3 regions of the Streptomyces sp. NPDC101152 genome follow, and region 2 is predicted to be linked to each of the others. Evidence: riboswitches for the same ligand, from Rfam matches in the RefSeq annotation. Region 2 holds a riboswitch; each other region holds the start of a gene.

Region 1 (2,254 bases), 200 kb from region 2:
ACCAGGACCCGGACCGGGACATCTCCCTGTACATCAACTCCCCCGGCGGCTCGTTCACGGCCATGTCGGCGATCTACGACACCATCCAGTACGTCAGCTGCGACGTGGAGACGATCTGCCTGGGCCAGGCGGGTTCGTCGGCCGCCGTGCTGCTGGGCGCCGGCACGGCGGGCAAGCGGTTCGCGCTGCCGGGCGCCCGTGTGGTGCTGCACCAGCCGGCGCTGTACGAACCGGTGCGAGGGCAGGCCAGCGATCTCGCCATCCAGGCCGAGGAGTTGACGCGGACGCGGGCCCAGCTCGAGGAGATGCTCGTCCGGCACACCGGACGCAGCCCGGAACAGGTCACCGCCGACATCGAGCGGGACAAGATCCTCGACGCGCGGGAGGCGGTGGAGTACGGGCTGGTGGACCGGATCATCCCCAGCCGCAAGGCCACCGTCGCCCCGCCGAGCGGGAGGTGAGCGGCCGGTGCTCCCACCCGAACTCCCGCCGCTGCCCGCGCTCACCAGGGCCGAGGGCGAGTTGATCGACCGTTACCTCGATGTGGTCGACCTGCTGGGCCGGATCAACCCGGCGCACCACGGGGACACCTACCGCGGACTGCGCGCCGCGCAGGCGCTGGTGGCCAGGGCGGCCGAACTGCGCGACGCACTGGCCCTGATGCACCAGCGCGGCGAGAACGAGGTGCACGCCCCCACGCTGCGGCGGGCCCTGAGGGTCCTGGACGGCGAGCGGCGCACGGCCCGGGTCACCGTGCCGCCGGACGACGACAGTTGACGCGAACGCCCGCTCCGGACATCCCGGCCCTGACGCCGGGCGTCCGGAGCGGCGCCGAAACGGACCAAATGACGTACCCCCCTTTGCAGTAGACGCGACCCCTTTTTCGCGACCCTCCAAGTTGCGCAACGCACGTGGCCGCAGGGCGGAATGGGGCATTCCACCCCAGGTCCGGGCCTCCTCGAGGTCCTCGACACCGCCTCGAACGCAGGGGCGTCCACCCGAACGGGTGAGTGGTGAGGAACAACACAAACCCCGATTCCATTGGGATTTTCGGACATCCGTGAGTCAAGATCCCTGTCTGACGACAAGCCCCCGCCACCGCGGCGGGGCAATCCGGGCGGACGCCGAGTCCTGCCGCCGCACGGATGACCGGTCGACAGAAGTGGATCGGCAGGAGTGGAGGACCCAAGCACGACGGGTCGCCGGGACGGTCACGCCATGACCGGTCCGAGCAGCCCTTGGGGTGAAGCCGCGTCAGCGGCCGGGCAACTTCGCCAGCCCGAATCCGACAGGTCATCCTTCACAGGCGGCTGACGAAGGGTTGCGCATGACTGCGCTCAATCGTGTCCCGTCGCTGATGGTCCGGGCCGGTACGGCCTCGGCCCTCACCCTCGCCGCCGTGGGCGGCTCCGTCGTGATCCCGGGGGTCGCCTCCGACGCCTCGGCCGCGACGCCGGCGACGAAGGCACTGCAGGTGGCTGCCTCCAAGAAGGGCTCGCCCTACGCGTGGGGTGCATCAGGACCACGCCGGTTCGACTGCTCCGGGCTCACGCTGTACTCGTACAAGGCGGCGGGCAAGAAACTGCCCCGTACGGCGGCCCAGCAGTACAACACGACCCGTCACATCTCCGCGAGCAACCGCAGGGCCGGGGACCTGGTGTTCTTCCACTCGGGGTCGAACGTCTACCACGTCGGCATCTACGCCGGGCAGGGGAAGATCTGGCACGCCCCCAGGACCGGGGACGTGGTGAGGCTGCAGAAGATCTGGACCAAGAGCGTCTGGTACGGACGGGTCAGCTGACTCTCCCGCGGGGGCGGCGGCCACCTGACAGGCCGTCGTCCCCGCGGGCCTGACCGGCGTCCGGCTGGATACCCGTGTCCCATGGCCCACCACCATCCCGCCGCGCGCAACGAGACCCCGCTCGAGCGCGCCGACCGCAACTTCGTGGAGTTGCTCCAGGAACTGCGCGTCACCCAGACCGGCGTGCAGATCCTCTTCGCCTTCCTGCTGAGCCTGGCCTTCACCCAGCGCTTCCCGTCCCTCGACACGTTCCAGCGCGCCACGTACGTCACCACGCTGCTGCTGGCAGTCCTCGCCGCCGCACTCTTCACCGCCCCGGCCGCGCTGCACCGCTCGCTCTTCCAGCAGGGCGCCAAGCCGCTCATCGTGCAGGTCTCCTCACGGCTCGCCACCGTCGGCATGGGCGTCCTGGTGTTCGCCTTCACCGGATCGGTGCTGCTGGTCGTGGACGTG
Region 2 (2,254 bases):
CCCACCCCGCCCCACAGGCACGGTCGGCCGATCTGCGCGCGGGCGAAGGACACGGCCCGGTCGGCCCTGCTGCCGACGGGTGGCTCGGCGACGGCCTCCGGAACCCCGGTGTCCAGCACGCTCGGCTCCTGCAGCCGCCGCCACTGGTCGGACACCGGCAGGCTCGCGTCGAGGGCGGACGAGGGCTGCGCGCCCACCGCGGGAGAGGCCCACTGCTGGGTGCTCAACGCGCCGGTGTCGAGCACGGACGCCTGCTGCGGCACCGCTTGAGTCGTCGGCATTGCCGTCGGCTGCTGGAGCGCCCACTGCTGGGTGTTCGACGCGCCCGTGTCGACGAGAGGGGACTGCTGCGGCGTCCACTGCTGCGTCGGCTGCACGCCCGTGTCGAGGACGGACGGCTGCTGGAGTCGCCAGGCCTCCTCCACCGCCCGGCTCGCCTGCTCCGACCAGGGCGCCGCGGCCGACGCGGCTGCGGCGGCCGGCTGCTGCCCGGCGGGCATCGGGGCCGCGAGAGCCGGCGGTGACACGATCGGTGTCTGGGGCGCGACGGCCGGCTGCGCCATCGACGTCTGGCGGGCGGTGTAGCGGTACAGCAGCTCGCTCGCCGCCGCGATCTTGCGCTGGCTCTGCTCCTTGGAGCGGCGCAGTGAGGTCTGCCTCGGCTCGGCGCCGGTCGCCGGCGCGGCCATGGCGGACTCCTGCCGCTGGGCCGGCACGGCGGGAAGCACGGCCGTGGCGTCGCCGGCGGGCAGTTCGGGCAGGGGACGCCGCGGGCCGCCGGCGGGCAGCTCGGCCGCGGGCCGGCCGGCCGCCTCCAGTTCGAAGCCGGTACGGGCCGGCAGCGGGCGGTCCGCCGAGCGCGCGGGCCGGGGGGCGGCCGGACGCCGGTCGGGGGTGCGACTGGCGGGCAGGGCCGCCGGGACGGTCGGTCCCAGCGAGTTGCGCGCCATGTCGAACCACTGCCGGCTGACGTTGTCGACATCGGGGTCCGAGCGCCGGCCGGCTCCGGCCGGGGTACCCCGGCCCCGCGATCCGGTCGCCGTCGGCCGGGTGAAGTTCCACTGGCCGGTGTCGGACTCCGCCTGGTCGTAGAGGCTGTTCACCCGCTGGCGGACGGCCTCACGGCTGGGTCCCTCGTCCGCCGTGCCCGGCGCCGCGTCGGCGCTCTGGGCGAGCACTGCCACCGAGGAGAGGGCCGCTGCCGCGAGGGCGGAGTTGCGCATACCGGGCAAGCCGAAGCCGCCGGTGCGCGATGGTCGTTCCGGCGCCATGGGGGCCGTACTCCTTCCGTACTCCGCCTACCGGGTTAGCTGTCGGGTTCGGGCGGTCGTGTCCGGAAGGCATGCCCTACGACCCTTGCCCTGACGGGCTGTTGGGCCGATTCACCCCGTTGTTCGGTTGGGTCCCCGGTTCCGGCTCGCACCGGATTCAGCGGAGGCCGCGCGTCCCGGCGGGGTTCGCCGGAGGAACTCGAGCGGCCTGAAACCACGCTAGCCAACTTGTGCGGCTCGTGTGAAGGTTGACGACCAGAATGTCCGATACGCTTTTGTGACCTTCGTCGTGACGCACCGTCAGAAACGTGTGTCGTGCACGCAGCGGCGTGGGATCGTGACGGAACGTCGTCACGGCGGCCGGTCAGGACCGCCGGTCGCCACTCCGGGCCGCGCGCTCCGCGTTCCGCTTCTTGATCCGCGCCCCCTCCTTGCGGACCTCGGCCTGGGTGGCGCGCTCCCGGACGAGCCACTCGGGCTGCTCCTGCCTGAGCGCCTCGATCTGCTCGGTGGTGAGGGGCTCGGTGACCCCACCGCGCGCGAGGCCCGCGATGGAGACGCCCAGCCTCGCCGCGACCACGGGACGGGGGTGCGGCCCCTTGGCCCGCAGCTCGCGCAGCCACTGCGGCGGATCGGCCTGCAGCTGCTCGAGCTGGGCGCGCGAGACGACACCCTCACGGAACTCGGCGGGGGTGGCCTCGAGGTACACACCCAGCTTCTTCGCCGCGGTCGCGGGCTTCATCGTCTGGGTGGTCTGGTGCGACGTCATGGGATCCAGGGTATCGACCGGGTCCGAGGCCGCCGACCACGGCCGGTAACCTGGCGGGGTGACAGGCTCGGATGCATCCCCCGTGTTCCGGCTCGCGTACGTCCCGGGGACGACGCCCGCCAAGTGGGTGCGGATCTGGCACGAGCGCCTGCCCGACACCCCGCTGAACCTCCTCGCCGTCCCGGCGGCGGAGGTCTCCGCCGTGCTGCGCGCC
Region 3 (2,254 bases), on a different contig from region 2:
ACCAGCTCGGGGCCGATCTGCTCGATCACGGCGAGGACGGCCTTCTCGACGCCCTTGCCCTGGTAGCGGTTCGGGTCACCGTCGCGCAGTTCGATGGCCTCGAAGGCGCCCGTCGAGGCGCCGGACGGGACGGCGGCACGACCCGTGCTGCCGTCGTCGAGGCCGACCTCGACCTCGACCGTGGGGTTGCCTCGGGAGTCCAGGATTTCCCGGGCTACGACGACGTCGATGGACGGCACGAGCATCTCCTTCTTGGGATGTGACGCGGGTACGCAGCACCGCGCGGGTTCTGCGAGTCCGAGCCTAACCGCCCCGGGCCGATCGGCCACGCTGCCGACCACCCCTTGGGCAGAACCGAGAGTAAATTGTTTCTGAACGGAACAAAGAGCGGCGCGGGCATCGCGCAAAAAACCCCGCTCCGGTGCGTACGGGGGAACACGCACCGGAGCGGGGAGCCCCTGAGGGCGGGGAAGGGCCTCTTCTTGGGGGGAGAGGCGCCCTTCTTACTTGAGGTGCAGCTGCTGACCCGGGTAGATGAGGTCGGCGTTGTCGACGATGTCCTTGTTCAGCTTGAACAGCTGCTGCCAGCCGCCCTTGACGCCGTGCTTCTCGGCGATCGAGCTGAGGGTGTCACCCTTGACGACCTTGTACTCGCCGTCGCCCTTCTTGACCTTCTTGCCGGTCGGGGTGGTGACGGTCTTCTGGCTCTTCAGGCTCTTGTCGGACTTGACGGCCGGACGCTCGGAGGAGCGGGAGGCGGTCTGCGACCCGCTCGAGCGGGTGGCGGTGCCGGCGCCCGAGGAGGAGTTCGAGGCGCTCGCACCGTTGTAGGCGGCGCCGGACAGACCCGTGCCGCAGACCGGCCAGGCACCCTTGCCCTGGGAGGCGAGGACCTTCTCGGCGACGGCTATCTGCTGCGCCTTGGAGGCCTGGTTGGCCTGCGGGGCGTAGGCGGTGCCGCCGTACGCGGCCCAGGTGGAGGCGGAGAACTGCAGGCCGCCGTAGTAGCCGTTGCCGGTGTTGATGGACCAGTTGCCGCCCGACTCGCACTGGGCGACCGCGTCCCACTCGGAGGCGGTGGCGGCGGAGGCGTTGCCGGCCGCCATCAGCGGGGCGGCGATGGCGACACCGGTGACACCGGCGAGCGCGGCGACGCGGGTGGCCTTGGACGGACGACGGTGCTTGCCCTTGCCGGAAAACAGCATGGATGATCCCCTCACCGACGCCTGCGAGGTGAGCTGTCGGGTTCGGGCCGGTTGAGTTGCCCGGCCGCGTCCTCGCTTCCACGAGGCGCGGCTTAACCCCTAGCCGCCACCGTCAACTGCCCGGTGGGGCGCTTACCTTGGGTCCCCCGCTCCTGCCTACGGCGCTGTTGCGCGACGACTGTTCCCGTACGGCCGCTGGCAGGATTCGGCGTTGCGACAGACGGGGCTCGGGTTGCCGAGCGGTCCTGACGGTAGACACGGGATCCGCGGAATTTCAAAGACGATCAGGGCTTCTGAGACTCATCCCACACTTTCGCGAAGCCGGACATTCAGCGCGAAATATGACGTGAACTCCCGCTGGCTTTCGCCCTATTCGGCAGGGAGACGCAGGGTCTGACCGGGGGCGATGTGGTTCGGGTCGCCCCCGAGGGCCTGCCTGTTCTCGTCGTAGAGCGCGCGCCATCCGCCGTTCAGGCCAAGGGCGTCGGCGATGGAGCCGAGGCTGTCGCCGGCGTGGACGGTGTACGAGCCGCCCGCGGCGCCGGCGGTCCTGCTCTCGTCGGCGCTCGGACCGCGATGCCGGCCGGCGCCGGTGCCCGACGTCACGGCGCCGGTGTCGACGAGGTTCCAGGAACCCACGGCCTGCTGGGAATTGTCCGAGTCATCACTCTTCGCCCGGCCTGTCGACGGAGTGCCGGCACTCTGCGCATCCGACGGAGAAGCGGACTGCGAGGCGGAGTTGCCCGATTTGGCGGATTTGTCGCCCGCGTCGGGAGACGCGTCGGGAGAGGCGGACGGCAAGGGGGAGCCGCCCGTCGAGGAGGAGCCACCGGCCGAGTCGCCGGAGGAGTTGGACAGACCGGTGGAACCGGAACCATCCGACGAACCGGATGAACCGGACGAACCGAGCAGGCTGCCGACGACGCCCGTGTCGACCGCGGCCGACCCCGAGTCCTTGGTGAGCCCGGAGGTCAGTCCACAGGTGTGGAAGGCGCCGACACCCTCGGCGTCGAGGAGCTTCTCGGCGACGGCTATCTGCTGGTTACGGC

Evidence for each region. Region 2 has a riboswitch for cyclic di-AMP ahead of ACIRVK_RS12780 (C40 family peptidase). Riboswitches for the same ligand answer to the same signal wherever they lie in the genome.
Region 1: linked by a shared signal. The riboswitch ahead of ACIRVK_RS11870 (C40 family peptidase) and the one ahead of ACIRVK_RS12780 (C40 family peptidase) in region 2 are both predicted to bind cyclic di-AMP.
Region 3: linked by a shared signal. The riboswitch ahead of ACIRVK_RS19795 (transglycosylase family protein) and the one ahead of ACIRVK_RS12780 (C40 family peptidase) in region 2 are both predicted to bind cyclic di-AMP.

What each region holds. Positions count from the first base shown of each region.
Region 1 covers NZ_JBIWPO010000007.1:91,914-94,167, reverse strand. Annotated here, with positions in the region: gene ACIRVK_RS11880 (ATP-dependent Clp protease proteolytic subunit) at 1-461, shown strand, start outside; gene ACIRVK_RS11875 (hypothetical protein) at 469-777, shown strand; cyclic di-AMP (ydaO/yuaA leader) riboswitch at 1,113-1,324, shown strand; gene ACIRVK_RS11870 (C40 family peptidase) at 1,328-1,801, shown strand; gene ACIRVK_RS11865 (DUF6328 family protein) at 1,883-2,254, shown strand, end outside.
Region 2 covers NZ_JBIWPO010000007.1:288,499-290,752, forward strand. Annotated here, with positions in the region: gene ACIRVK_RS12780 (C40 family peptidase) at 1-1,271, opposite strand, end outside; cyclic di-AMP (ydaO/yuaA leader) riboswitch at 1,280-1,444, opposite strand; gene ACIRVK_RS12785 (DUF5997 family protein) at 1,636-2,040, opposite strand; gene ACIRVK_RS12790 (LysR family substrate-binding domain-containing protein) at 2,099-2,254, shown strand, end outside.
Region 3 covers NZ_JBIWPO010000013.1:178,077-180,330, reverse strand. Annotated here, with positions in the region: gene eno (phosphopyruvate hydratase) at 1-245, opposite strand, end outside; gene ACIRVK_RS19795 (transglycosylase family protein) at 504-1,205, opposite strand; cyclic di-AMP (ydaO/yuaA leader) riboswitch at 1,209-1,426, opposite strand; gene ACIRVK_RS19790 (transglycosylase family protein) at 1,575-2,254, opposite strand, start outside.